DNA from 4 places in the Desulfovibrio subterraneus genome. Region 3 is predicted to be linked to each of the others. Evidence: predicted binding sites of a transcription regulator. Region 3 holds the regulator's gene; each other region holds the start of a gene.

Region 1 (7,137 bases), 870 kb from region 3:
CTCCAAGGCATACCAGTATTTTTTGGACATCACCTTGCGTTTTGTGGTGCCGGTACCTATCCAGCTGTTTCCTTTCGAGGAATACACTCCACCTTTATGCATCTTCCCGCCCGCCATCAAAATCCCCCTCGCATCATAACAGCGTTATCCAGACCAGAAACGCCTTTTAAGAATAATCCGTACCTGCTCCCCCCGGAACAGGAACCCAGCGCATCCATTCTATATCACCAGAGATGTATGTATGCAAACCCTCTTGAAAAACCGTTTGGTCACTCAATGCCACTCCTGCTAACCCACTGGACGGACGTTTCTTTTTACAGTAGGTTTCCGCCATGCATGAAATGGCAATAGCATCCAGTCTCATAGAGATAATCAAGGAAGAGCTTAACAAGCATGGTGCCACCAGGCTTGTCATGGCACGTGTATGCCATGGCAAACTGACCAACATCGTGCCTGAAGCACTGCAGTTTGCCTTTGAAGTGCAGACGCAGGAAACACCTCTTGCAGCCGCCACACTGGAAATGAAAGAAATTCCGGTTACCGTGGCGTGCGGCGGTTGCGGCAAGGAATTCGTTCCGGAGAATCCGGACCTGTTCTACATGCCCTGCCCGCATTGCGGCAGGGAATTCGCGCACGAGGTGCTGACCGGAAAGGAACTGTATCTGGACCACCTTGAAGCCGAGTAATGGAGCACGCACATGGAAATTCCCGTAGTCCGCAATATTCTTGAAGCCAACGAAAAGATGGCGGAACAGGTAAGAGAACTGTTCACCCGTCATCGTATTCTGGTGCTCAACCTCATAAGCTCCCCCGGCGCGGGCAAGACCTCGCTGCTGGAGCGCACCCTTTCCGACCTGAAGAACGAATTCACCATGGCTGTTATCGAAGGTGACTGCCAGACCAGCAACGATGCGCGCCGCGTGGCCGCAACCGGCGCCAAGGCCGTGCAGATCAATACCGACGGCGGCTGCCACCTGAACAGCAGCATGATCATGGCCGCCATCCAGAACTTCGATCTGGACGAAATCGACATCCTGTTCGTGGAAAACGTGGGCAACCTTGTCTGCCCCGTGGAATTCGACTGCGGCGAAGATTTCAAGATAGCCCTGCTCAGCGTGCCGGAAGGCGACGACAAGCCGGAAAAGTATCCCGTGCTGTTCGAAAAATCCTCCGCCATGGTGCTGAACAAGAGCGACCTGCTGCCCTATGTTGATTTTGATGTGGAACGCGCCACGCGTTTTGCCACCCACCTCAACAAGGACATGCCCGTATTCCTCACCTCCTGCCGCACCGGCGAAGGGTTGGAAGGCTGGTACAACTGGCTGCGGGAAGCCCTGAACAAGAAAAGAAATTAACGAACTGCCCCCGCACACCACGGGGGCAGACTTTTTTCACGGAGCCGCCATGTCCCTTCCCGGCAACATCCCCTGCGAAGCCATCATGCAGTCCATAGCGGACGGCGTGTTCACCGTGGACCGGGAGTGGAATGTCACCTTCTTCAACAAGGCGGCAGAGGCCATAACCGGCATACCCGCGTCCGAAGCCATCGGCCGCAAGTGCTGGGAGGTGCTGCGCTCAAGCCTGTGCGACGGACAATGCGCCCTTGAAGACTGCATTGCCCATTCCCGCAGCATTTCAGGCAAATCCATCTTCATCGTGCGCACGGACGGCACACGGGTGCCCGTCTCCATTAGCGCCTCGCCCCTGCGGGATGCTGCAGGCGAGCTTATCGGCGGTGTGGAAACCTTCCGCGACCTCACGGAAATAACCCTGCTGCGCAAGGAGATGGAGTCCGCCTTCACCTTTGAGGACATCATCGGCAAAAGCCCCGCGCTGCGCCGCATCATGACCATTCTGCCCCAGATTGCCCAGAGCGACGCCACCGTGCTCATTACCGGCGAATCCGGCACCGGCAAGGAACGCATCGCCCGCGCCCTGCACAACATTGGCCCGAGGGAAGAAGATCCTTTCGTGGCGGTCAACTGCGGCGCACTGCCTGAAACATTGCTGGAGTCGGAACTCTTCGGCTACAAGGCTGGCGCTTTTACCGATGCCAAACGGGACAAGGCAGGCCGCTTCAAGCTGGCGAAGGAAGGCACCATATTCCTCGACGAAATAGGCGACATTCCCCACTCGGTGCAGGTCAAACTGCTGCGTGTGCTGCAGGAACGCACCTACGAGCCGCTCGGTTCCGTGGCACCGGAAAAAACCAGCGCCCGCATCATAGCCGCCACCAACGCAGACCTTGAACAGCGCGTGCGCGACGAACGATTCCGGCAGGACCTCTTCTACCGGCTCAACGTGGTGCGGCTGCACCTTCCGCCGCTGCGCGAGCGCACCGGCGACATTCCCCTGCTGGCGGACTACTTCGTCCGCCGTCTGAATACGCTGAAGAGCAAGGATATTCAGGGCATTTCCGAAGATGTCATGGCCGTTCTCCTGCGCCACGATTTTCCCGGCAATATCCGCGAGCTGGAGAATATTCTTGAATACGCCTTCATTCTTGCCAGCAGCGGCTTCATTCAGCTCGACCACCTGCCCGAGTCTCTGCATCCGTCAGCCTCAAGCTCTCCGCAGACGGGGAGCGCAGTCACGGCCGGAGCCGACCTTCCCATGACCATGGAAGAGATCAAATGCCGTGCCGCGCAGGCCGCGCTCGCCCGCCACGACGGACGCCGCATGGCTGCCTGCCGCGAACTGGGCATCACCAAGGATACCCTGCGCAGCCTGCTCAAGCGATGCCCTGATACGTCCCCCCAAGACGAATAACACCTCCCCTCCCCAGACAGACAATTCCCCACAAAGCTAACAGTCCGCGCCACCGGACGAACGGCTCTCATGTAGGCGAATAATTCGCCAACCAGCCTCCATTTCGGGCTAGTAATTAGCCCGATATTCCCTTGTGCCTCCAGTGTAATTATCACAACCTATCGAGATAACGACACTTCGTTCTTTGGCATCATTCCTGCCTATAGCCGGACAGCATCAGGCAATGACCGAATGGAGCACGAAGCCCCATACGGCAATCTGCCAGACGCGGGAAGGACCATAGCCGCAGACCAGACGGAATGCGCATTCCCCCCGCACCGAACCAGCCTGACGCCAAACTCAACACAGGAAGGAACATGATCGTCTGTCTCGCCCAATACAACGACCGGCTGGCATCTCTGTTCGAATCTGCCGACACGTATGCCATCCATCAGGTTCAGGAAAACGATGCCCGTCTGCTGGGTACCGTGCCTGTTGACGGCCTTGCACGAAAAGACCGTCTGGACCTGCTCACCCGCTACAGCGTTGCCCTGCTTGTCTGCGGCGCACTGTGCGGCTGTGACCAGCGGGTACTGAGCGAAGCGGGAGTTGCCGTAAAGCCGTGGGTATGCGGATCTGCCGACGACGTGCTCACCGCACTGCGCTCGAACGCACTGCGCCCAGACGTACAGGGTTCAGACGCACAAGGTTCAGACGCGTTGGAATCGCTCACCATGCCCGGCTGCAGGAACATGCGGGGCGGAGGTGGCATGCGCCAGCAAGGCCGCTGCCGTCACGGCTCTCCGTTTCCGGTTTCAACCGGAAATGCCCCAGATCAGACATATGGTCAGACGCCCGGTCACGAGCATGACGCCTTTCTGCAAACCGATGCTACAGAACAAGGAGATATCATGAAAATCGCCATCACCGCACAGGGCACCTCACTGGAAAGCCCCCTCGATCCCCGTTTCGGCCGCGCCGCCGGTTTTCTGATCGTGGACGAGGCAAGCGGCAATACCGAATACCGCGACAACAGCCAGAACCTCAACCTGCCTCAGGGTGCCGGCATTCAAGCTGCCATGAACGTGGCTGATACCGGCGCCCGCACCCTCATCACCGGCCACGTCGGTCCCAAGGCCTTCCTGGCCCTCAACAAGGGCAACATCGCGGTCTACTACTCCGAAGCGACAACCGCGGCCGAAGCGCTTGAGGCGTTCAAACGCGGCGAACTTTCCAAAGCTGATGCTCCCGACCGTGAAGGACACTGGTAATAGCAAGGGAGGACACATGAATAAGACACAGCAAAACCGCAATGGTTACCGTGGTGGCTCTCAAGGTGGTAACCAGAGTAATTTCGGCCAGTGCCGCTGCGGCAATCGTAACGGCTTTGGCCAGACGCAAAATGAAGACCAGACACGAAATGAAAACCTGATGACACCTGAAACGGCAACTGCCGCCATGCAGGATCAAAGGCCCCGCGGCCTTGGCAACGGCCAGGGACGTTTCCGCAGAAATGCGGCCATGCAGAACGATGCGGAAATGCAATCCGCACAATGGCAGAAGGACATGGGCAGGGGCCGGCGCAGGAGACTGCGCGACGGCAGCTGTCTCAACCGCATGGCCCGGCAAATGAATCCGACACCCCACAGTTCTCTGGCCGGAGAGGACGCCACAGCCGGATCTGAACGGGAAACACCATGCACATAGCCATTGCCAGCGGCAAGGGCGGCACAGGCAAGACCACTCTTTCGGTCAACCTTGCCGCCCGACTGAACAGAACGGGGCTTCGCGTCACCCTTGCGGATTGCGACGTTGAAGAACCCAACAGCCATATATTCCTCTCGCCGGAATGGACCCGCGAAGAAGAGGCGCATGCGCCGGTACCCCGCATCAATCAGGAGCGGTGCGTCGGCGAATCCTGCCGCATATGCGTCAGGGAATGCCGCTTCAAGGCGCTGGCATGGATGGGTGAAGTCATGGAATTTCCCGAGCTGTGCCACGGCTGCGGCCTGTGCATGGAAGCCTGCCCCGCAGGAGCCATAACGGAAGGCAGCCGGGTTATGGGTGTTCTCAGCCACGGGACAACCGGAAGCGCTGACAATCCGTTGCACCTTGTTTCCGGCAAACTGCGCATAGGCGAGGCCATGTCGCCCCCCCTCATCCGCGCCCTGCTGGAAGAAATGCAGACAGCACCCTATGCCGATGGCATTGTGCTGCGCGACTGCCCCCCCGGTACGTCCTGCCCCGTCATCACCTCTCTGGAAGGAGCTGACTACACAGTACTGGTAACAGAGCCCACGCCCTTCGGCATGCACGACCTGCGCCTCGCCGTGGAAACTCTGCGCCTGCTGGGTCAGCCGTTCGGTGTGGTGGTCAACAGGGACGGCATGTCCGCCGGAATGGACAATACGGCGTTGGACGACTGGCTGCGGGATGAAGACATCTCTGTTCTGGCCCGTTTTCCCTACAGTCAGGCAGCCGCCTCGGCGTGCGCCGCAGGTTCCCTGCTCATAGACGCCCTGCCCGAAACCACAGGCATATACGATGCCCTCTGGCAAGCCATTCAGGGCAACATGCCGCGCCAACAGGCAGGAGGTGCCGGCAATGCGTGAACTTCTCGTCATCAGCGGCAAGGGAGGAACCGGCAAAACCACCATCACTGCCGCCCTTGCCGCTTCCGGACCAGCAAAGGTCATTGCGGACTGCGATGTGGATGCGGCCGACCTGCACCTTATCGCCCGACCGCACCAGACCGTGACCACGCCCTTCTACAGCGGTCAGCGGGCTGTTTTCGACAAGTCACAGTGCATTGATTGCGGCCTGTGTCAGGAAAAATGCCGCTTCAACGCCATCGCCGACGGCATACGCCACCGTCCCGAGCTGTGCGAGGGCTGCGGGCTGTGCGCCTTCATCTGCCCTGCCGGAGCCATACGCATGGAAGAACGCCTGTGCGGCGAATGGTATTGCTCCGATTCCCGCTTCGGTCCCATGGTGCACGCGGCATTGGGCATAGGCGAAGAAAACTCCGGCAAACTCGTCACCACCGTGCGGACGGAATCCAACAAGATGGCGCAGGAGCATGGCGTTGAAGTCATTCTCACCGACGGCCCCCCCGGCATCGGCTGCCCTGTTATCGCTTCCTTGACAAATACCGATCTGGCCCTTTTAGTAACCGAGCCGACCCGTTCCGCGCTGCACGATCTGAAACGGATAGCAGGGCTTACGCGCCATTTCCGCGTTCCTGCCGCCGTGGCGCTGAACAAGGCGGATATTCACAGCGGCCTTGCCGACGAGGTTCGTGCATGGTGCCACACAGAGAACATTCCCCTGCTGGCGGAGTTCGGATGGTCGGACGATTGCACAAAGGCCCAGCTGCTCGGCCAGTCCCTCGTGGAGTACCGGCCGGATGCATGGCGTCCCGTATTTGAAGACCTGTGGCAAAAGCTGCTCGACCTGCCCTGAGGCCGGACGTTTGTACATCATGTCCCCAAAGCCGTCCAAGGCGGCCATTGAACATACTGCGTGTTGCGCACACGGTGCGGACACATCAAGGAGATTTTCGAGATGAGTGAAAAAGCCTGCGGTTGCACCAGCACCGATTGTTCTTCCAGCGGCTGTTCCTCCGATTCCGGCAACCACAGCCATTCCGGCGGTTGCGGCTCCGGCTGCGGCGGCCACAAGGAACTGGCTCCCGAGCAGGATCGCATGAACCGCACCCTGCGCCGCGTAAAACACAAGATCGTGGTTATGTCCGGCAAGGGCGGCGTGGGCAAGAGCACCGTGGCAACCAACATTGCCGTGGGCCTTTCCCTTGCCGGAAAGAAGGTCGGCCTGCTGGACGTGGACGTGCACGGCCCCAGCGTGCCGCGCCTGCTGAATCTGCGCGACGCCAAGGTGCATATAGACGCCAACCATATTGAACCCGTGGCATGGAGCGACAACCTCTCCGTCATGTCGCTCGGCTTTCTGCTGCCCAACGCATACCAGCCGGTCATCTGGCGCGGTCCGGTGAAGCAGGGCTTCATCCAGCAGCTGCTTTCCGATGTCACATGGGGCGACCTTGACTACATGGTTGTCGACTGCCCTCCCGGCACCGGCGACGAACCCCTTTCCGTTCTGCAGATGCTGGGTGCGGACGCCAAGGCCGTGATCGTGACCACCCCGCAGGGCGTGGCCATTGACGACGTGCGCCGCTCCGTGACCTTTGTGGGCGAAGTGGGCAACACCGTACTCGGCATTGTCGAAAATATGAGCGGCGTGGTCTGCTCCCAGTGCGGTCATGTGGAAAACATCTTCGGCAAGGGCGGCGGTATGCGTCTGGCACAGGAAACAGGCGTGCGCTTCCTCGGTGAAGTTCCGCTGGACCCCGAAGTGGTCCGTTCCGGTGAC
Region 2 (7,137 bases), on a different contig from region 3:
CGCAGCACCCCTGCGAGCCATGGCTGTGCGGAAGGCATCCGTGCACGCCGAGCGCCGCATACATGGCGCCTATGGGCTGGCAGGTTTTGGCCGGATTGATCATCAGGGCGCTGCGTTCAACGACGTCTTTGGGAGTATGTCTGAGTAGCATGTTCTCTTCCTTGTCTCTTGCAATCAGTTGAAGCCGGTTGCGGCAACGTTGCGGTCAAGTCGCGGCGAACCGGTGTTGCCGGAGCAGCCGCTATTCCCAGACGAAGGTTGCCGCGAGTTCCGGGTTGGTCTGCCACGGAGCCTTCATGTAGCTCCACACCTTGCTGCCCACGAGGCGGTCAATTTCCTTGTAGAAGTTGATCGCACCCTTGAATCCGGCATAGGGGCCGCCGGAGTCGTAGCTGTGCAGCTGCTTCATGGGGATACCAAGCTTCTGGATGGAGAATTTTTCCTTGATGCCGGCGCAGAAAATGTCCGGCTTCATGATTTCCACCAGCTTGTCGGCTTCGTACTGGTTGAGGTCGTCGATAACGAGGGTGCCCTTGTCCATGTCGGCGTTCATGCCGTCGTAATGCTTGAATTTGTAACCGGCTTCTTCCAGCGCCTTGAACTCGTCGGCAGACTTGCGGGGGCGATAGAGCTTTTCGTCAGCCGTTACTTCCAGTTCTTCGATGTTACGGGAGTCGGCATCCACCTTGATGTCCGGAATGACCTGACGGCCTTCGTAGTCGTCGCGGTGGCCGAATTCGTACCCGGCGGAGATGGTCTTCATGCCCATTTCAGCGAACAGCTCGCTGTAATGGTGGGCGCGGGAACCACCCACGAAGAGCATGGCGGTCTTGCCTGTGGTGCGGGTGCGCACATCGGCTGCAACGGCTTTGACCTTGGGCATTTCTTCGGCAATCACCTCTTCCACGCGGTCCATGAGCGCCTTGTCGCCGAAATACTGGGCGATCTTGCGCAGGGACTTGGCCGTGGCTTCCGCACCGATGAAGTTCACCTTGATCCACGGAATGCCGTACTTGGCCTCAAGCATGTCGGCCACGTAGTTGATGGAACGGTGACACATGACCGTGTTCAGGTCGGCATGCTGGGCCGAGGCGAACTGGTCGTAGGTGGAGTTGCCGGAGAAGGTGGCAATGTTCGTGATGCCGCACAGGGTCAGCAGGCGGTCTATTTCGAAACCGTCGCCACCGATGTTGTATTCGCCCAGCAGGTTGATCTTGTACTTGCCTTCCTTGGGCGTATCGTTCTCGCCCACAAGGTGGGTAAACACCTGGTTGTTGGCGATATGGTGACCGGCAGACTGCGAGACGCCCTTGTAGCCTTCGCAGGAGAAGGCGAAAACGTTGCAGTCGCCGAACTTGGCCTTCATCTTGCGGGCCACGGCGTGGATGTCGTCGCCGATAAGACCCACGGGACAGGTGGCGAATACTGCGATGCCCTTGGGGTGGAAGAGGTCGTAGGCTTCCTGAATGGCAGCTTCCAGCTTCTTTTCACCGCCGAAGATGATGTCCTGATCCTGCATGTCGGTAGAGAAGCAGTAGGGCATGTAGTTTTCGCCGTCAGGACCGGGTTCGGTCTGGTTGCGGCGGGTGAGCCACGAATAGAAACCGCAGCCGATGGGGCCGTGGGTTATGTTCACGATGTCGCGGGTGGGTCCCAGAATAACGCCCTTGCAGCCTGCATAGGTACAGCCGCGCATGGTGATGATACCGGGAATGGTGCGCACGTTGGCCACTATTTCCGTCGGCGTTTCATTTTCCAGAGCCTCATTGATCATGATCTGCTTGGCGCGCTTGCGGGCCACCTTGGGAGGATACTTCTTCAGAAGCTCTTCCTTGATGTCTGCGGGGCTCAGCTGCACCAGCTTTTTCGTCTTTGCCATCTCAATTCTCCTTGCGTAGGCCGTTCCTCTGTGTGGCATGGCCTGATGCAATTACAGGCCTCTTTGTCCGAGGTCGTCGGGGCGTACCCGGTGCAGCCGTCAGTGCTCAATGTCGGTCGTTACGATATGGATTTCTTGCCCTTTTCCCCGGTACGGACGCGCACTGCATCCCCCATGGGAAGAACGAATATCTTTCCGTCGCCCGGCTTGCCGGTACGGTTTGCTGCGGAGATTACTTCCACCACTTCGTCCACCTGCTCATCGGGAACCACGATGGTCAGCATGCGCTTGGGGTAGAGCTTGCCCTTTTCACCGAGCACGGCAGCGGCTTCTTCGTATCCGCTCTCCGCACCTTCAAGAACGCTCGCGCTGATGAACCCCTTGCCGCGACCCTGCGCTTCGTGCGCGAAGAAGGCGTCTATGCCCGCTTCGTTCAGGGCTGCCTTGGTGCGGTTCATCATGTTCATGCGAACGACAGCGATGACTTCCTTCATTACGCAGCCTCCTCCTTGGCCGTGTCGCACACGCCGGAGCTGATGGTGTAGACGTCGCTCACTTCGCACACGAATATCTTGCCGTCGCCGAAGGCACCCTTGGAGCCCGAGCGGGCGGCTTCCATGATGGTCTTGATGACAAAGTCCTTGTCCTCGGCCTTGATGACGCTCATGAGCATGGTCTTGGGAATTTCATCATAGGTCACTTCGCCGATCTTGATGCCGCGCTGCTTGCCGCGTCCGGCCACGGAGTACTTGGTGACGGCGGGAAAGCCGTTGTCCATGAGGGCCGCCAGAACATCATCAGCTTTTTCGGGTCGCACGATAGCTCTCACCATGATCATCATTGTCTGTTCTCCTGATTGTTATTTCACTTCGCCACAGCGCCCTGCAGTGCAGCGGTTTCGCCTGCGGCTGGGTTGCGGTTCCGCCCCGGCTCCGCAATACGGGGTATTGCGCGGCGACGGCCTGTCGCCCGTCCATTCTCCGGTTCGGGATTGCGGAAGGAGAATGGACTATGATGGTGCCCTTGCCGTTTCCGTGTCGCGCTACGCGGCTTCGAGCAGCCCGTATTCGAGCAGGAGTGCTTCCAGTTCGTCGATTTCCAGCGGGGTGGGGATGACGAACATCTTGTTTTCGTCGATGGCCTTGGCGAGGTTGCGGTATACGTCGGCCTGCACAACTTCGGGGTTCCACTCGATAACGGTCTTGCGGTTGATTTCTGCGCGCTGCACGTCGTTGTCGCGGGGGACGAAGTAGATCATCTGGGTACCCAGCCTGCGGGCCAGTTCCTGAATCATTTCCTTTTCGTTATCCACGTTACGGGAGTTGCAGATCAGGCCGCCGAGGCGCACGTTGCCCGACTGGGCGTACTTCATGATGCCCTTGCAGATGTTGTTGGCTGCGTACATGGCCATCATTTCACCGGAACAGACGATGTAGATTTCCTCTGCCTTGCCGTCGCGGATGGGCATTGCGAAGCCACCGCACACAACGTCGCCGAGAACGTCGTAGAAGGCGTAGTCCAGACCTTCGGACTCTTCATACGCGCCAAGGTTTTCCAGCATGTTGATGGAGGTGATGATACCGCGACCTGCACAGCCTACGCCCGGTTCAGGACCACCGGATTCCACGCACCACGTGTTGCCGAAGCCGGGCTTGCGGATATCGTCCAGTTCAACGTCTTCACCTTCTTCGCGCAGGGTATCGAGCACGGACTTCTGGGCGAGACCGCCGAGCAGCAGGCGGGTGGAGTCCGCCTTGGGGTCACAGCCTACAACCATAACCTTGCGACCCATCATTGCCAGACCGGCCACAGTGTTCTGTGTGGTGGTGGATTTGCCGATGCCGCCCTTTCCGTAAATGGCTACCTTTCTCATGATTTCCTCCTGGAGGTGGTTGGTAATGCTGAACCCTCTAGGGCAAGCGGTGTGCCAAGTTTTATAATTTCTCAGAACATACTTTAATGATTGGTAAATTTCACAAAAGAGGGAGGCGCGTGGTCGGGACGGGGGAGTGTGGGAAACTACACACCTACCCACCGTAAGTGTAGGAAACTACAAAAGTGCATTTTTTCATCACGGCATGTGTAGGTAGTGCTTTGCCCTGTGATGACGGTGGGTTGCGGTATCGTTCAACTTTGGCACTGATCATGCTCATATGTGTTCAGGTCCGCGGAAGTTCCTGCGGGCAGATGCACAATCTCTCTCAAGGAGAATGACCATGCTGATCGATACGACACTCAGGGAAGGGGCACAGTTGTTCGGGGCCTACTTCAAGATGGAGACAAGGGAGGCAATCCTCTCCGGCCTGCTGCGCCTTGGCGTGGATGAAGTCGAAGTCGGCTGGGTTGGTCAGGAAGGCATTGACGAGCTTGTGCGCCGCATTCGTCCACGGGCAGGCCGGACCAGGCTGAGCGTGTGGAGCCCTTGCCGTTCTGCAGACATCCGCACTGCCTCTGAACTGGGCGTGGACAGGATCAACATAGGCATACCCGTTTCGGATGCCCACATGAGCAAGCGCCTCGGGCTGGACCGCAAGGGGCTGCTGGAAAAGCTGGGGCGTATGGTCCTCAGCGCCGGGCTTGCCGGTATCCGCTATATTTCCATAGGGTTTGAAGATGTCTCGCGGGCGGACAGGGACTTTGCGCTGGATGCGGCCCTGCTTGCCCAGAGCATGGGGGCCTCGCGCATCCGTCTGGCAGATTCGCTCGGCGTGCTTTCCCCGCGTGAGATGGGCGGGCTGGTGGAATTTTTCCGCTCACAGCTGACCATTCCCGTTGCGGTGCATTGCCATAACGACTTCGGCATGGCCACGGCCAACGCCGTGAGCGCACTGCAGAGCGGAGCGGATTTTGCCGATGTGAGCGTGCTCGGCATAGGCGAGCGCTCGGGCATTGCCGCAACGGAGGAGCTGGCTGCCTATCTGGCCGTGCGCGGGGGAGCTTCAAAGTATCACGCAGAGCACCTGCGCGACCTGTGCTCCCTTGTGGCCGGAGCTGCCGGAGTGGACATTCCCCGCACCAAGGCCGTGGCCGGAGCGGATATCTTTGCCTGCGAATCAGGCCTGCATGCCCACGCACTGAGCAAATCGCCCGAACTGTTTGAACCCTACGATCCTTCCCTCATCGGAGCGAACCGCAAGCTCGCCGTGGGCGGCAAGAGTGGCAAGGCGGCCGTCTCTGTTGCGCTCGGCTCTGCCCGTTCGCATTATCCGGCAGGGCAGATCGAAGATCTGGTTACCTCTGTCAGGCGCATGTCGTGGGAACTCGGCAGGCCGCTGACGCAGGATGAATTTTCACACCTCGCGGATTCCGCGCGCAAGCACTAGGAGGTTGTCATGCACATGGTACATACCCGTTATGGTGATCTTGTCCCCCAGCGAACCACGGATGATCTGCGCAGAAAAGAACTGCTGCCCGTGGACCTGTATGAAGACGGCAGCCCGCGCGGACTGCCTCTGGAAACGCAGGTGCTCATAGACACGCCCGCAGGGGTGGTTCCGGCCGAGTTCATCTCCTTTTATCCCGACGGCAGTCTCAACCGCGTGTTCCCTCTCAACGGCAGGCTTTCCGGCTACTGGACGCAGGATGATGAGGCGCGGCTTTCCGAACCTGTGAGCCTGCAGACGCCTGTTGGCGAGCTGCATGCCCGCGTGATCAGCGTCAGTTTTTACAAAACGCAGGCCCTGCGTAGTCTGACCCTGTGGCCGGGCGAGGTGGTGAGCGTGCAGACTCCCGCGGGGCTGATCAAGACCCGCACCGGAGTGAGTTTTTATCCTGATGGTTCCATCCGTTCTCTTGAACCCGCCGCGCCTGTGGCCGTGAAAACGCCCGTCGGCGAGATTATGGCCTTTGATCCTGACGCCGTGGGTGTGAACGGCGATTGCAATTCTCTGGTGTTCAATCCCGATGGTTCGGTGCGCAGCCTGTGCACGGTGTCTTCGCGGGTTACGGCCTTCATGCCGGACGGAACACGAACCGTGTGCTGCCCGCAGTGGCGCGAGAGCTTCTGCGGCGATACCGAGCGGGAGATAACACCCATGGCCATTCTGTTTGACGGGGGCGACGTTGTGATCCGTTCCTCGGCGGAAGATGCGTCGGTGCGTTTTGACGGTGACCGTGCCGTGGTCTTTGCCGGAAGGTGGGAGGGAATGCACGTGGCCCGTTTTGCAGGCATGCCCCTGCTGCCACGCACCTCATGCAGCCATTAGCCGGTATTGCCGGATAGAATGAAAATGGGTTGCACCAACAGGTGCAACCCATTCGGACTGCAGAGTAAGTCATTTAGGGGGGAATTTTTTGGCTCCGCCGGGCAGGAACCTAACGTTCCTGCACCTCGTTTAAGCGATGACAATCTGTTTTTGGACTACAGCTCCGTCTTAACGGGAATGTGGTTTTACTGAAAACGAGGGGGTGTCGTTACCCTGTGGTTTGCGCCTGTTGGTACAAACCTTTTTTTATGTAAAAAAATCTTAGTTCTGCCCTGAGCGTGGGCTATAATCGGCAGCAGCTTGCCCGCCTGCCTGTTGCGTTGTTTCGTCCTGTCCGGCCTCATCTCCGGCCTCATCTCCGGCCTCATCATCTCCGGTCTTGTCAGGCTGGTCTGCCAGCAGTGAGGCGAAGCGATGGTCGAATTCACGCTGGGCAACGGTGTGCACGGCTGCATACGCTGCCTTGTAGCTTGCCAGACAGCGGGCACCAAAGGCGGAAAGCTGGTAGCCGGACTTGTTGCCCCCGCGCTTCACCAACACGGGCTGCCCCATCCGTTCTTCAATTTTGCGGATGCGCCCCCATGCCGTGCGGTACGACATGCCTATTTCCTTGGCCGCGCCGGCAAGGGAACCGGTGGTTTCCACCCCCTGCAGCAGCGCAAAGCTGCCCATGCCGAAGGCGTTTTCACCGTCTACTTCTATCCAGAATTTTACCCGCATCCGCAGTGTTTTTTCTGCCATCTCTTTCATCCTTTCCTGATCTTCATACACCAGAGATACCAGTAACCTGTCCACTGCTCAAGGCACATGGTCAACGGTTGTTTCCGGCTGTTTCGCAGCGTGCAAGCCCATTTCATTTCGCGTTTGTTTATTGACTTTATATGTTCATGGCGACATAAGAAAATTGGAAATGGGTGAATACTCTCTAACATCGGGGTTTCTCAGGGGCATCTTGATTGACTGTGGCTTGATGAAAAAAGAGTAATTATTCCAAGCTTGAACGCTTCCATGCTCGAGTTCACGTACCGTATCGGAGACTGCGCACATGATGAA
Region 3 (7,137 bases):
GAAATCAAGGAGCATCCCTGGTTCCTCGGCTGCCAGTTCCATCCGGAATTCAAGTCCACTCCGATGAACCCGCACCCGCTGTTTCGCGAGTTCATCAAGGCTTCCAAGAAGAACAAGGCGTAACTGCCGGTGCTGCCTGACACCGGAAAACTGCCGGTGGACATTCCTGCCTATTCCTAAGAGGTTCGATCGGGGGCTCACACTTGTGTGCCCCCGATTTTGTGCTTTCTTTCAAGGCATGATTGCGGTAGGTATTTGATCTTGTGATCTTGACGCTAAACAGGATAGTAATTTCAGCATGTACGCACAGTTAGCTAAGCCATTGTACGATTCGTTCGTTTCCGGCCCCTTTGTGTTCGCAGGCCCCTGCGCACTTGAAAGCTTCGAACTGGCTCTGGAAACCGCCCATGCGGTGAAGGAAGCTGCTTCAGCCTGCGGCCTGACCGCCGTTTTCAAAAGCTCTTATGACAAGGCGAACAGAACCTCCCTGAGCAGTTTCAGAGGGCCCGGCATTTCCAAGGGGCTTGAGTGGCTCGCCCGTATCAAGGAAGAAACAGGTCTGCCGGTCGTAACCGACATACATGAACCGGAACAGGCGGCTCCTGTTGCTGAAGTGGCTGATATTCTGCAGATTCCCGCCTTTCTCTGCCGTCAGACAAGCCTGCTTCTTGCAGCAGCGCAGACCGGCCGCATAATCAACGTAAAGAAAGGGCAGTTCGTGGCCCCATGGGACATGAAGCCCGCACTGGACAAGCTTTTCTCCACGGGCAACCGTTGTATCCTGCTGACAGAACGGGGAGCCTCGTTCGGGTATAATAATCTTGTTGTCGATTTCCGCTCCCTCCCCATCATGCAGTCGTTCGGTGTCCCCGTTGTTTTTGACGCCACCCATTCGGTTCAGCTGCCGGGCGGGCAGGGCGGTTGCTCGGGCGGAGACAGGCAGTACGTTCCCAAGCTGGCCCGCGCTGCCGTTGCCGCAGGGGTAAATGGTGTATTCCTCGAATGCCACCCCGATCCGGACAAGGCTCTTTGCGACGGCCCCAACAGCTGGCCGCTGGAAAAGCTTGCTCCGCTACTCAAAGACCTCTCCACCATATGGAACATAGATTATGCATGCTGAGCAGGTAGCCAAAGATATCAAGGTGATCGTGCTGGATTGCGACGGCGTGCTCACTGACGGCGGCCTGTACTACGATTCCGAGGGCAACGTCTCCAAAAGGTTCAATGTGCAGGATGGCCTTGGCATCAAGGTTGTGCAGAAGGCGGGCATTCCCGTGGCCGTCATTACCGGTCTGGATTCCGAGGCCGTGAAGTCCCGCATTGCCTCTCTGGGTATTGATGATTATTTTGCAGGCTTCCTCGACAAGATGGAGTGCCTTGAGATTATCCGGTCCAAATACGGCGTATCCTTTGAGCACATGGCCTACGTCGGCGACGACTGGGTAGACCTTGGCCCCATGCGTGCCGTAGGGTTGCCCGTGGCCGTGGCCAATGCGCAGCCGGAAACCAAGGATATCGCTCTACTCGTGACGCAGGCGCGTGGCGGGGAAGGGGCGGTGCGCGAGGTTATCCGTTTTATTCTCAAGGCGCAGGGCAAGCTTGAACAGGCCATGAGCCGCTGGAACGTATAGAATGCGCAAGCGCTATTTTTTGATAGGTGCGGTACTTATCGGCGTTGCCGGGGCGGTTGTCATAAATTTTGCGACCGACAAGGCGGTGAACGAAATCCGTCAGGTTGTGCAAAAGGAACAGCACGGCCCGGAAAACGTGGTGGACCTGACGCTGAAAGGCATAGAGCTTCAGCAGGGTGAGCACGGCGAAGAGCTGTGGCGCCTCAAAGCCAAGGGAGCATGGTACGATCAGAAGGAAGGCGTGGTCCAGGTTTCCGACCCCGTGATTACCTATATTCTGAAGCCGGACAAACAGGAACTGGTGGTGCGTTCCGCACGCGGAGTGGTCAATCAGCAGGCCAGAGTTGCCCGGTTGTGGGAAAATGTTGAAATTGAACGCGATGGCGGCTACATACGTACCAACCTGATTATCTACAACGGCACCAGTCACACTCTTAACATGCCCGGAGTTGCCCATTTTGACGGTCCGGATCTGTTTGGCAACGCAACCAACGTGACCTGGTATCTTAACGAAAACCTCGTTCGGGCGGAAAAGGACGTTTCAGTCGAAATGCTGGTCCGTCAACGCCTGGATGATTTAGCGGAAGGAGAAATCAAGGATGCTTCGCATTAGCCGCTGGCTTATGGCCTTTTGCCTCGTAATGCTTTTCGCCGGAGTGGTGCATACCGCGCAGGAAGGCGAAATGGTTCCCATCAAGGTTACCTCCGACAAGCTATCTTATGATGCAACAGGGCAGAAAGTTACTTTTGAGGGGAATGTGCATGTGACACACCCCGATGCCCAGCTCTGGTCCAAGAAAATTGTCATTCTGCTTACGGCAGACGACGCCAAGGCAAAAACAAAGAGTGAAGATGATTCCGCCATGGACCCCGGCCAGATCGACAAGATCATCGCCGAGGGCGATGTGCGCGTGAAAATGACCGACGGCAAGACCGGCAACTGCCAGAAAGCCACATATAATCTTGGCACCGGCATTCTGGTCATGGAAGGTTCTCCGGTTCTCACGGACGGCCCCAACAGCATTCAGGGTGATATCATCAATTTCTACGTGAAGGAAAACAAGAGCGAAGTGATCGGCTCTTCCGCTCTTCCCGTAGAGGCTCTTTTCTCCGCTCCCAAGCGCACCAAGAAGTAGGCAGCATGTCGTTTCTTGAAGCAGAGACACTGCATAAGGTGTATGGAAAACGAGAGGTAGTGCGCGGCATTTCCCTGAGTATGAAGCAGGGGGAAGTGGTGGGACTTCTCGGGCCCAACGGTGCCGGCAAGACCACAACCTTCTACATGCTGATCGGCATGGTGAAGCCCACAAGCGGCATCGTGAAGTATGACGGCAGCGAGATCACCGACTGGCCGCTCCACGAGCGCGCCCGCGTGGGATTGAGCTACCTTCCCCAGGAAAGCTCGGTGTTCCGCAAGCTGACCGTGCGCCAGAATCTCGAACTCATTCTTGAGCACACGGACATGTCCAAGGCTCAGCAGAACAAGCGTGCCGACACCTTGCTCGAAGAATTTCGCATCACGCATATTGCCGATTCCATGGCCATGCACCTTTCCGGTGGTGAACGCCGCCGTCTCGAAATTGCCCGCGCCCTCATCCGCAAGCCCCGCTTTATCCTGCTTGATGAGCCCTTTGCCGGCATCGATCCGCTGGCAGTGGATGATATTCAGGCCATTATCCGCGGCCTGAGCGACAGGGGTATCGGCGTACTCATTTCTGACCACAACGTCAGGGAAACACTCAATATCTGCGACAGGGCGTACCTTGTCTTCGAAGGGCAGATCATCCTCAACGGAACACCGGCTCAGATTGTTAACGATCCCAAAGCGCGACGCGTCTATCTGGGAGAAGGTTTCTCTTTGTAAGGTTGATGCTTTTCTCTGGCAACTCTCTAAAAAATATCGAGAAGAGATTCTTCTATGCCGCAAAAGCCCGATTTTCGGGCTTTTCTTTGTTGCATGGTTCTTGCTTGTATGGCAAAAAGGACTCGTATATAGAAATTTTGGAATGCTTCTTGATAGGGGTGGCTTTTCATAACGCAAACCGATCTTACCTGCCGCAGGTTCCTGCGCGGGGTAACTTCTCCGGATAGCATCACGTATGGCACTTGAACTCCGTCAGCAACTAAAGCTCTCTCAGCAATTGGTCATGACTCCCCAATTGCAGCAGGCAATCAAACTGCTGCAATTGTCCCGTCTTGAACTCATGGAGACTGTTCAGCAGGAACTGCTCGAGAATCCGTTTCTTGAAGAATCCCCTGAATCGCTGGTTCCGGCAGATGCTACGGAAAAGGCTGAACTTCGATCCGAGGCTCAGGAAGGATATGACAAGGAACTGGCCTCCAATGCCGACTGGGAAGACTATCTCGGCGATTTTTCAAGCACCACCAAACAAGTTGCCTCCCGCGAAACCGAAATCCCTGAAGAAGGTTCTTCCTTCGAAGCCCGCTTATCTTCACGCCCTTCACTTGACGGCCACCTCTTCTGGCAATTGACCCTTTCCCGGGTGACCGAACGCCAGCAGGGCATCGGCGAAATCATTATCGGCAACATAGGTTCCAACGGTTATCTGCATGCTTCAGTGCAGGAAATGGCTGAAATGGCCGGTGCCGAGGTGGAAGAGGTGGAAGAGATGCTGCACAGGGTTCAGCGTTTCGACCCTGTCGGTGTGGCCGCCCGTTCTCCTCAGGAATGTCTGCTCGTTCAGATAGAGGTGCTTGGCTACGATCGTGACCCCGTGCTTGTCGAATTGGTACGTGATCATCTGGAAGATCTGGAGAAACGCCGCTATAAGCCCCTGTGCCGCAAGTTCCGGATCAATATGGATGACCTCAGGGAATATCTTGAGCTTATCCAGACGCTGGACCCCATGCCGGGTGCCAGTTTCGGCACCAGTGAACCGCATTATGTGGCTCCGGACGTGTTCGTGCACAAGTATGACGGCGAATTTGTCATCATTTTAAACGACGACGGGTTGCCCAGTCTTCAGCTGAGTGATATTATTGATACCCTTCCTCAGGTTTCCGGACCTGACAAGGACTACTTCCAGGAGAAAATGCGTTCTGCGTCCTGGCTCATAAAGAGCCTGCATCAGAGGCAGCGCACACTCTACAAGGTTATGGAGAGTATCGTAAAATATCAGCGCGGATTTTTTGAAGAGGGTGTCACGGCTTTAAAGCCTCTGATTCTCAAGGACATTGCAGACGATATCGGTATGCACGAGTCCACGGTGAGCCGAATTACCACCAGCAAGTACGTGGCAACCCCTCATGGTATTTTTGAACTCAAGTTCTTCTTTAACAGTGCCATCGGCATGGATGATGGCAGTTCTGTGGGCTCGGAGAGCGTCAAAGCGCTCATCAAGCAGCTGATCAGCGAGGAAAATTCCAAGCGTCCCCTGAGTGATGAGCGAATCGGTGAAATTCTCAAAGAAAAATTACAATTGAATATTGCCCGCAGAACCGTTGCGAAGTATCGTACAGCTATGGACATCCCCTCATCGTCCAAGCGGAAGTCCGCTTTTTAACGGAGGGGGGCTTCCTGCAACGCCATGGGCGGTCAGGATGCAAACCACAGACGCCAGAGGCATGACTGCACATGCAGTCTCCTGAACACTCCAAGGAGGCATATATGAACATCGCATTCACATTCAAGAACTTCGAGCCTTCCGACCATCTCAAGAAGTATGCCCGCCGTCGTTTTGAAAAGCTTGGCAAGTTCCTGACTGCACACGGCAAGTCCGAAATGCAGGTTGGAATGAGCGTGGATAACTACCGTCACAAGATTGATGTGACGCTGGTTGCGGACGGTCTGAATCTGTCTGCCAATGAAAAGTCCGAGGACATGTACGCCACTGTTGACCTTGTGTTCGACAAGCTTGCTTCGCAGGTGAAGAAGCATTCCGAAAAGAACAAGGACCATCGCAGAGGTGCGGAACTGGCTCTGCGCGAAGACGTGTTCAGCTATGCGGACACTGCTGCCGGCCGCGAGCGCACCATCGTCGGGACCGACCACTTCACGCCCAAGCCGATGGGAATTGACGAGGCTGCACTGCAGCTTGACTCGCTTAATTTCGAGTTCCTTGTGTTTCTGAACGCGGAAACCGAGCGCGTCAATGTCATCTACCGCCGCGAAAACGGAGACTTCGGTCTCATCGATCCTACCATCTAGGACGCTGAAAAATGAAACTGGGTGATTACCTGGATAAAGAAATGATTCTGCCCGAGCTTACCGCCAGCACCAAGGAAGAGGTGCTGGCGGAGCTCGTTGAGCGTGTTGTTGAGGTTTATCCTTCTCTGGATAGGGAACGAGTTCTGTCTGTTTTGAAAGAACGTGAAAGCCTCGGCACCACGGGCATCGGAGACGGAATTGCCATTCCTCATGGCAAGCTGGACTCTCTCGACCGCATTATCCTTGTTGCGGGCCGCAGCATAAAGGGCGTAGACTTCGAGGCTCTGGACTTCAAGCTCTGTAACATCTTTTTTCTGGTCCTTGCTCCCGAACAGGTTGCAGGTGTACATCTGCGCATTCTGGCGCAGATATCCCGTCTGTTAAAGGACAAGGAATTCAGAAGCGCCATCCTTACCGCTTCCGGTACCGAAGAACTCTGGCAGTTGCTTGGCAACGCCTGATAGAGCCTGTCAAACATGGACTCTCCTGTAGCTCCCTCATTTCCCATTCTTGTGGTCACCGGTTTATCCGGCGGTGGCAAGAGTACCGTGCTCAGAGTGTTCGAGGATCTTCGATATTACACCATCGACGGTCTTCCCGTTACGCTTGCGCTGCAGATGGTTTCCATTCTTGATGAGCGGAGCCTCGCCAAGTATCGCGGGCTGGTGCTCGGCATGGACCTGCGTCACATTGAGTTCGACAGTGGTTTTGATGCCATTCTGCAGGCCATGCGCGAAAAGGGGCTTGCCCCGGCGATCATTTTCATGGAAGCGCGGCCCGATGTCATCGTGCGGCGCTACAAGGAAACCCGCCGCCCCCATCCGCTCGAAAGCGGAGGCCTTGGGCTTGAACAGGCTATGGAGACGGAGCGCAGGTTGTTGGAGCCTGTGCGTGCAATGGCAGACCTTGTCATAGACACGTCCGACTATTCCATTCATGACATCCGGCGCATCATCCAGCAGAAATGGACCATTCTGGAAGGCAACAGGCGCAGCATGCGCGTGCATCTGCTGACCTTCGGCTTCAAGTACGGCACACCTGCCGAAGCGGACATGGTGTTTGACCTGCGCTTTCTTCCCAACCCGTATCACGAGCCTGAACTGCGCCCGCTGTCGGGTAAGGACCCGGCCATTTCGCAGTACGTGCTCGGGGCAGGCGTCGGGAAAGAGTATCTGGAAAGGCTGACCGAATTTCTGCACTTCACACTCACCCAGATGGAGGGTGAAGGGCGTTATCGCGCCACGGTCGCCATAGGATGCACGGGCGGCAGGCACAGATCGGTCGCCGCAGCCGAGGCGCTATTTGAGGCTTTGAAAAACTTTGATTTTGCTGTATCTA
Region 4 (7,137 bases), on a different contig from region 3:
ATCATAGGCGACCACATCCGCACCGTGCGGACCGACCCTGTGGTCGCGCAGACCAGCTTTGAAAAGGTACGCGCCTCGTTCCCCTCGGAACTGCCGTATCAGGGAAACGATCCCGATCAGGTGCTGGATGAGGTTGTCGCCTCCTTCCCGCCCGTGAATACCCGCATCGGCCACCCCCGCTTTCTGGCGTGGATAACCACAAGCCCCTCGCCCGCCGGAACCATAGGCGAGCTGCTCAGCGTGGGATTCAATCAGGCTCCCCTGTCCTTCAAGGGCGGGCCTGCGGCTACGGCGCTTGAGAACATCGTACTCACGTGGTTTTCCGAAATCTTCGGCTACGGCGAGGGCTGGGGCGGCACGCTCGTTTCCGGCGGAACCGTGGCCAACCTCATGGGCATTACCGTTGCCCGACAGGCCCACGTACCCAACGTGGCGGAAAAAGGCCTGCAGGGCATTGAAAAGCCCATCACCCTGTACGTATCCGATCAGGGACACATGTCCATTTCGCGCTCGGCAATGCTGCTGGGTATTGGACACGACCACGTCCGCAGCATTCCTTCGGACGAAAATTTCCGCATGCGGGTGGATGCCCTGCGCGAAGCCGTTGAGGCAGACCACAAGGCCGGCTTCCATCCCTTCTGCGTTGTGGCGCAGGCGGGTTCTGTTTCCACGGGTGCCATCGATCCGCTCAACGATCTTGCCGACTTCTGCGAAGATCAGGGCCTGTGGCTGCACGTTGATGCGGCCTACGGCGGCGCCGCCCTGCTTTCCGAAACGCACCGGCCCAAACTGCACGGCATCAATCGCGCAGATTCCGTCTGCGTTGACCCGCACAAGTGGTTCTTCGTACCGCTGGAATGCGGCATCACACTCTTCAAGAGCAGCGCTCAGCAGAAAGCCACGTTCAGGGCCAAGGCTGCCTATCTCGGGCAGGAATCGGACTGGGATCTGAAGAACACCAATTTCCAGCTTTCACGGCAGGGGCGCGCGCTCAAGCTGTGGTTCTCGTTCCGCACCTACGGACTGGACCGGCTTGCCGCCATTGTGGACAGAAACTGCGCCATGGCACAGCTCTTCCTGACACTTGCCGCTGCCTCTCCCAACTGGACTCCGGCCGCACCTGCCGACCTTTCCATCGCCTGCGCCCGCTTCGTTCCCGAAGGGCATGAACGTTGGACGCAGGAAGAACTGGACCAGCTGCACATTGACCTGCTTGCGGAACTGGAGCGTAGCGGAAAGGGCTTTCTCACCCCTGCGCGCATCGGCGGCAAGGCCGCTGTTCGCCTGTGCATTGCCAACCATCGCACCACCGAAGACGACATCCGCCTGCTCTTCGACGTGATGACCGAGATCGGCCTGCGCCTTTCCGCCAACGGCCCCCGTCAGGCACAGGGCACTGCAGAAGGTTCCCGCACATGATCAATTACATATCTCCCCTGCCGGACGCCGCGTGGGCTGATGCATTTCCCCGCCCCGTGGTCATTCTGGGGTCAACCGGCTCCATAGGCACAAGCGCCCTGCAGGTACTTCGCGAACAGCCGCACATGTTCAGGGTGATCGGCCTTGCCGGTGCCCGCAATGTGGAACTGCTCGCCCGTCAGGCGGGAGAATGGCGCCCCCCCTATCTTGCCGTGCTGGATGCTGCCGCGGCGCAAAATCTCAAGGCTGCGCTGCCTGCGGGCTACACCCCTACCATTCTGCACGGGCCGGACGGTTACGCGCGGCTCGCCACGTTGGATGAAGCCACAACTGTTCTGTCCGCACAGGTTGGCGCTGCCGGCCTGCGGGCCACCTTTGCTGCTGCAAAGGCAGGCAAGGTCATTGCCCTTGCCAACAAGGAATCACTTGTTCTGGCTGGCGACCTCATACGGGAAGTCTGCCGCACGTCAGGTGCCTCCATCCTGCCTGTGGATTCTGAACACAACGCCATATTTCAGGCGCTGTGTGGTCATGACGGCGCAGATGTCCGCCGCATAATCCTCACGGCCTCGGGCGGCCCTTTCCGCGGCAGGGACCGGGAATTTCTCGGCTCAGTCACGCGGGCGCAGGCGCTTGCCCATCCAAACTGGTCCATGGGCGCAAAGATTTCCATAGATTCTGCAACGCTCATGAACAAAGGGCTTGAGGTCATTGAAGCGCATCACCTGTATGGACTTGCGCTCGACAGGATAGATGTGGTCGTTCACCCCCAGTCCATTATCCATTCTCTGGTGGAATATTCCGACTGTTCGCAGATAGCCCACATGGGCCCGCCGGATATGCGCATTGCCATCGGCTACTGTATGGGATGGCCGAAACTCCTGAATACCGGGGTCCGTCCGCTGGACCTTGTGAAGTGCGGCCCCTTGACCTTTGAAGAACCGGATATATCCTCCTTTCCATGTCTGGAGCTTGCGCGTGAGTCTCTGCGGGGGGGCAATGGACTGCCTGTAGTACTTAACGCCGCAAACGAAGTGGCCGTGGAGAGCTTTCTGCACGACCGCATAGGCTTCGCCACCATTCCCGAGCTTATAGAACGGGCCATGCGTACCCATGACGGTTCGCAACCTGAATCCCTTGACGATATCGAAGCGCTAGACGCTGCTACCCGCGCACGCGTGCGCGAATGGGCGACCTGATCTCACCCCCAGCACGGAGCAAAGAACAACCATGACCAGCGCCATAGCCATTATCCTTGTCCTTGGCGGACTGATATTTTTTCATGAACTCGGCCATTTTGCCGTCGCCCGCCTGTTCGGCATTGGCGTACGGGCCTTTTCACTTGGTTTCGGACCTGTCATTCTCAAAAAGCAGTACGGCAAGACCGAATACCGCCTTTCCGCCGTACCGCTGGGCGGATATGTCTCGCTCGCAGGCGAAAACGACGAGAATGATCTTACCGGCGGCTTCACCGACGCCGAAAGCTTCATCAAACGCCCCACATGGCACCGCATGTGCGTCATTGTGGCAGGCCCCATTGCCAACCTTATTCTGGCCTTCTTCATCTACTGGGGCTTGTTCTGGAACAGCGGGCAGATGTTCATGGCACCGGAAATTGGCGACGTACGCGCGGGCACACCTGCAGCGAGCGTCGGCCTTCTTGCCGGTGACTCGGTTCTGGATATCGCCGGAACCCCCATCAAGTACTGGAACGACGTTGCGGATACCATAGGCAAGAGCGGCGGGAGCGAAATCACCGTCACGGTGGACCGGCAGGGGCAGGTGCTGAGCTTTGATGTTGTGCCTGAGCGCCTTACCCGCAAGAATATTTTCGGAGAAGAGGAAGAGAGCTTCCTCATCGGTATAGCCGCTTCCGGCAAAACCATTTCGGTCCCGCTCAATGGCGGCTCTGCTGCCGTGGCCGGTCTTGAACAGACGTGGGATATGATTGTCATCACCGCGCAGGGCTTTGCCAAGATCATTCAGCGCGTCATTCCCATGGACAACGTGGGCGGTCCCATCATGATCGCCCAGATGGTCAGCCAGCAGACCGAGCACGGCGTTGCCGCAGTTCTGGCTCTGGCGGCACTCATCAGCGTCAACCTTGGCCTGCTGAACCTGCTGCCCGTTCCCGTGCTCGACGGCGGACACCTTGTCATGCTGCTCATAGAAACCGTCATCCGCAGGCCCGTGCCGCCCCGCGTCATGGACATTGCCTCGCGTATCGGCATTCTGCTGCTCATAACCCTCATGATCTGGGCCACGTTCAACGATGTACGCAGACTCTAGCCTCACCCTTATCCTGAACGGAGCAGAAGCCCGCCTGCAGATTCTCTGTGGCAACGGAAGCGAACTGCTGTTTTCGCAGGAATGGTTCACGCCGCGACACGGCATGCAGGTGCTTGTGCCAGCCCTTATGGAAGGACTTGCCCGCATGGGGCTGTCTCTGCGTCAGGTGGGCCGCATAGCCATTGTCCGCGGCCCGGGCTCTTTCACCGGACTGCGGCTCGTCCTCTCAACGGCGCTGGGCATGGCACGCCCGCTGAACATGACCATGGGCGGCATCGGGTACATGGACGCCCTTGCCGCAGACCCGCTGGCACTGGCAGGCGAAAGACCTGTCTGGACAGTCACCCATGCACGCCGGGGCATTGTACACCTGCAGGGCTTCTGCAACACCGCAGGTGCGCCCGGAACGCTCTGCCAGCCGGACTCCGCAACACTGGAAGATGCCGCAGCGCGCATTGCCGCCAGCGGCCCCTGTCCCGTACTGCTGGGAACGGGTATACGCAAGAATCTCGATTTCTTTGCCGAGGCGCTGCCACAGGCCCTCGTGCTGCCGGAACGCTTTGATCATCCGGCCCCCGAGACCCTGCTGGCGCTGGCACAGACAGTAGACTATTCAACCGACCCTGTTGATCCGCTCTATATCCGCCCCTGCGATGCGGAAGAAAATCTGGACAGCATAGCAGCCGCAAAAGGCTTGAATCCTGAAGAAGCCCGCGCCACGCTGGCAAAACTGACGACAGCGTAACAGCACACACGCCAAAAATTCTGCCCCGCTTTCAGAATAAGAGCGGGGCATTTTTTTATGCAAAGCCCACCTATTCGCCGTTCCGGCTAAAGATACCGTCACCCTGTCCGATATATATTGTGAGGCAGACAACCTTCCCCGCTTCGATCCTGAAACAGGGTGATTCCAGCCATACGCTGGCATCGGCCTTGCATCTCTCGGGTTGGAATATTTTATCTGGGAAAAAACTGCCCGAGGTATCCTATGGCTGAATTAATGTCTGGCGGCATACACTTCTCCGGTCTCGCATCCGGTAGCGATTTTGACACGATGATCACTCAGCTGAAAAAAGTTGAGTCCATCCAGGTAAATCGCATGAAGCTTTGGAAGGGCGACTGGCAAAAGCGTGTCGATGCATTTGGCACCATCAACACAGAGATTCAGAACTTTCAGAGTGTGGTCCAGAAAATGGATACCATGTCTGAATTTCTTGCAAAATCCGCTACCAGTTCCTTTGACACCGTTGCCACTGCCACCACGGATGCCAAAGCCACAGAAGGCGTATATAAGATCTCTGTCGGCCAGCTTGCCCGCAATGCCATGTGGACCTACAACTCCGGATTTGCCGACAAAACATCCAAGGTTAACACTTCTGGCACCAACCAGACATTTCAGTACACTTACAAGGGTACACAGCGGACACTCTCGGTCGGTCCCGACACCACCGTTGAAGGGTTGGTCAATATCATTAATAGCGATCCCAACAACCCTGGGGTTAAGGCGGGCCTTGTAAAGAATGGCAACGTATACAACTTGCAGATTCGCGGAATGGACTTGGGCGCGGCCAATGAAATGACCATTGATGCCGGAACCAACCTCTCCAATCTGCCGGCACCCAACGGTAGCGGGACAGATTGGAACAGGCAGACAGCGCAAAACGCTTTCTTCCGGATAAATGACTGGCCGCCTCTGAATCTTGACCAGCCTGAACTCAGCTTCATTCAATCCGAGTCGAACACAGTCTCGGAGGCTATTGAGGGATTGACTCTAACCCTCAAAGACGTTGGAACCACCCAAATTACCGTTGCAACCGACACTGAGAAGATCAAACAGAACATCCAGGATTTCGTAGACGGCATGAACGCCGTCCGCACCAAGATGATCGAGTTGACAAAGGTTAGTGCCAACAAAGAGGCCTCGGACCCGAATAAGGGAACGTCACAATTCGATGCGGAAAAGGGGTCGGTACTTACCGGTAACTACGGTGTGCAGTTACTCTCTTCCCGTCTGAAGCTGGCCGTTTCCGGAAGAGGCGACGGCTTTGACTACTATTCTGATGCAAACGGCGGAGAAGGCGATTATTACTCTACGCTGGCACACATAGGCATCCTGACCGTGGCGGACCAGAGCGACAAGGATAACGGTCTGCTCCGCATCGACATGGAGAAGCTGGACAAGGCACTTGCCAAAGACCCCACGGCCGTTGCCGAACTTTTTGCAGCAGACGGCATAGGCACATCTGATTCCCAGCACTTCTCCTACTACTCGCAGATCAAGGGAATCACCAAACCCGGTATCTATGATGTCACCTATGATGTTGACGCCACGGGCAAAATCATTAACGCCAAGATTGGCGGACAGAATGCCAGCATTGACCAGAACACGCACCAGATATCCTCTCTCACAGGCGACTCACGCGGCCTTGTCATACAGGTAAACAACCTTGTTGCGGGCAGCTACTCTGATACGGTCCGCCTCAAGCAGGGCAAAGCCGGTCAGATGGACGACATTCTCAAGGATGTTCTCAGTTCCGACGGAACGTTGAAAATTATTGAGAAGAACTATGAAGATATCATGGATGAGATCGATAAGAAGATAGAACGCGAATCTGACCGCATCATCCGGTGGGAACGCTCCATCCGGCTCAGATTTGCCCGACTCGAAGCGACGCTCACGAAATACAACGGCCAGATGGAATCCCTGAGCAAGCAGGTATCCCAGCTGACCCAGAAGTAGGAGAATTCCATGCAGAAAGCAGCCAAGGCTTACTTTCAGACACAGGTAGCGACCACCTCACAGGGTAAGCTGCTCCTGATGCTCTATGACGGCTGCATCAAGTTTCTCAATCAGTCCAAGGTCAAGATCGAGGAACGGGATTATGCCCAGAAGGGTATACTCATCTCTAAAGCCCTTGATGTTATCAATGAACTGGACAGCAGCCTGAATGCAGAAAAAGGCGGAGAACTGGCGGAGAACCTGCATAAGCTGTATTTCTACTGCTCTACCCGTCTGCTCAATGCCAACCTGAAAATGGATATCGGCTACATTGACGAGGTCATCAAGATTCTGTCTGGACTGCGCAGTGCCTATGCGCAGATCATTGATACTCCCGAGGCAGCCGCTGCAGCCGCAATGACCACTCCGGTGCAGACGGGGCAGACCAATGTGACGCATAATCCCATGGGCGGCATCCCCAAACCGGCAGCTTTTGGCGGAGCCAAGGGCCCCATGCCCAAGGCAAACGCCTTTGCCATGCAGGCACAGGCTGCCACGGCTCCTGCTCAGGAATCAGGTATACGGCCGGGCGCCCCGACAGGCGGATATGCAAAACCGGCCCAGTCCCAGCAGGCCACCCCGCCTGCTCAGGGCCAGCCGGTGCAGACCACAGCGCCTGCCGAGCCTGATGTCACCGCGCCGCAGCAGGC

Evidence for each region. Region 3 encodes sigma-54, which starts transcription at its own class of promoters, with help from an activator protein. Its sites were predicted from a motif close to CTGGCACGGNNNNTGCTT; they were not measured.
Region 1: a site for sigma-54 is predicted at 2,954-2,971, ahead of HUV30_RS18510 (NifB/NifX family molybdenum-iron cluster-binding protein). Genes of this name have one in related genera too.
Region 2: a site for sigma-54 is predicted at 4,013-4,030, ahead of HUV30_RS17710 (LeuA family protein). Genes of this name have one in related genera too.
Region 4: a site for sigma-54 is predicted at 4,630-4,647, ahead of fliD (flagellar filament capping protein FliD). Genes of this name have one in related genera too.

What each region holds. Positions count from the first base shown of each region.
Region 1 is NZ_BLVO01000013.1:57,066-64,202, reverse strand. Features, by position in the region: gene HUV30_RS07195 (tetratricopeptide repeat protein) at 1-102, opposite strand, end outside; gene HUV30_RS07190 (hydrogenase maturation nickel metallochaperone HypA/HybF) at 333-686, shown strand; gene hypB (hydrogenase nickel incorporation protein HypB) at 699-1,355, shown strand; gene HUV30_RS07180 (sigma-54 interaction domain-containing protein) at 1,405-2,769, shown strand; gene HUV30_RS18510 (NifB/NifX family molybdenum-iron cluster-binding protein) at 3,126-4,019, shown strand; gene HUV30_RS07170 (hypothetical protein) at 4,036-4,455, shown strand; gene HUV30_RS07165 (nucleotide-binding protein) at 4,446-5,360, shown strand; gene HUV30_RS07160 (ATP-binding protein) at 5,353-6,210, shown strand; gene HUV30_RS07155 (iron-sulfur cluster carrier protein MrpORP) at 6,313-7,137, shown strand, end outside.
Region 2 is NZ_BLVO01000016.1:778,143-785,279, forward strand. Features, by position in the region: gene nifK (nitrogenase molybdenum-iron protein subunit beta) at 1-151, opposite strand, end outside; gene nifD (nitrogenase molybdenum-iron protein alpha chain) at 242-1,879, opposite strand; gene HUV30_RS17695 (P-II family nitrogen regulator) at 1,999-2,373, opposite strand; gene HUV30_RS17700 (P-II family nitrogen regulator) at 2,373-2,720, opposite strand; gene nifH (nitrogenase iron protein) at 2,922-3,752, opposite strand; gene HUV30_RS17710 (LeuA family protein) at 4,096-5,202, shown strand; gene HUV30_RS17715 (hypothetical protein) at 5,212-6,084, shown strand; gene HUV30_RS17720 (winged helix-turn-helix domain-containing protein) at 6,346-6,825, opposite strand; gene HUV30_RS17725 (molybdopterin-binding protein) at 7,130-7,137, shown strand, end outside.
Region 3 is NZ_BLVO01000013.1:926,315-933,451, forward strand. Features, by position in the region: gene pyrG (CTP synthase) at 1-123, shown strand, start outside; gene kdsA (3-deoxy-8-phosphooctulonate synthase) at 299-1,120, shown strand; gene HUV30_RS10990 (KdsC family phosphatase) at 1,110-1,631, shown strand; gene lptC (LPS export ABC transporter periplasmic protein LptC) at 1,633-2,244, shown strand; gene HUV30_RS11000 (LptA/OstA family protein) at 2,231-2,767, shown strand; gene lptB (LPS export ABC transporter ATP-binding protein) at 2,773-3,495, shown strand; gene rpoN (RNA polymerase factor sigma-54) at 3,731-5,155, shown strand; gene hpf (ribosome hibernation-promoting factor, HPF/YfiA family) at 5,260-5,799, shown strand; gene HUV30_RS11020 (PTS sugar transporter subunit IIA) at 5,811-6,260, shown strand; gene rapZ (RNase adapter RapZ) at 6,276-7,137, shown strand, end outside.
Region 4 is NZ_BLVO01000004.1:74,853-81,989, forward strand. Features, by position in the region: gene HUV30_RS00820 (pyridoxal phosphate-dependent decarboxylase family protein) at 1-1,419, shown strand, start outside; gene dxr (1-deoxy-D-xylulose-5-phosphate reductoisomerase) at 1,416-2,618, shown strand; gene rseP (RIP metalloprotease RseP) at 2,650-3,708, shown strand; gene tsaB (tRNA (adenosine(37)-N6)-threonylcarbamoyltransferase complex dimerization subunit type 1 TsaB) at 3,692-4,453, shown strand; gene fliD (flagellar filament capping protein FliD) at 4,709-6,448, shown strand; gene fliS (flagellar export chaperone FliS) at 6,458-7,137, shown strand, end outside.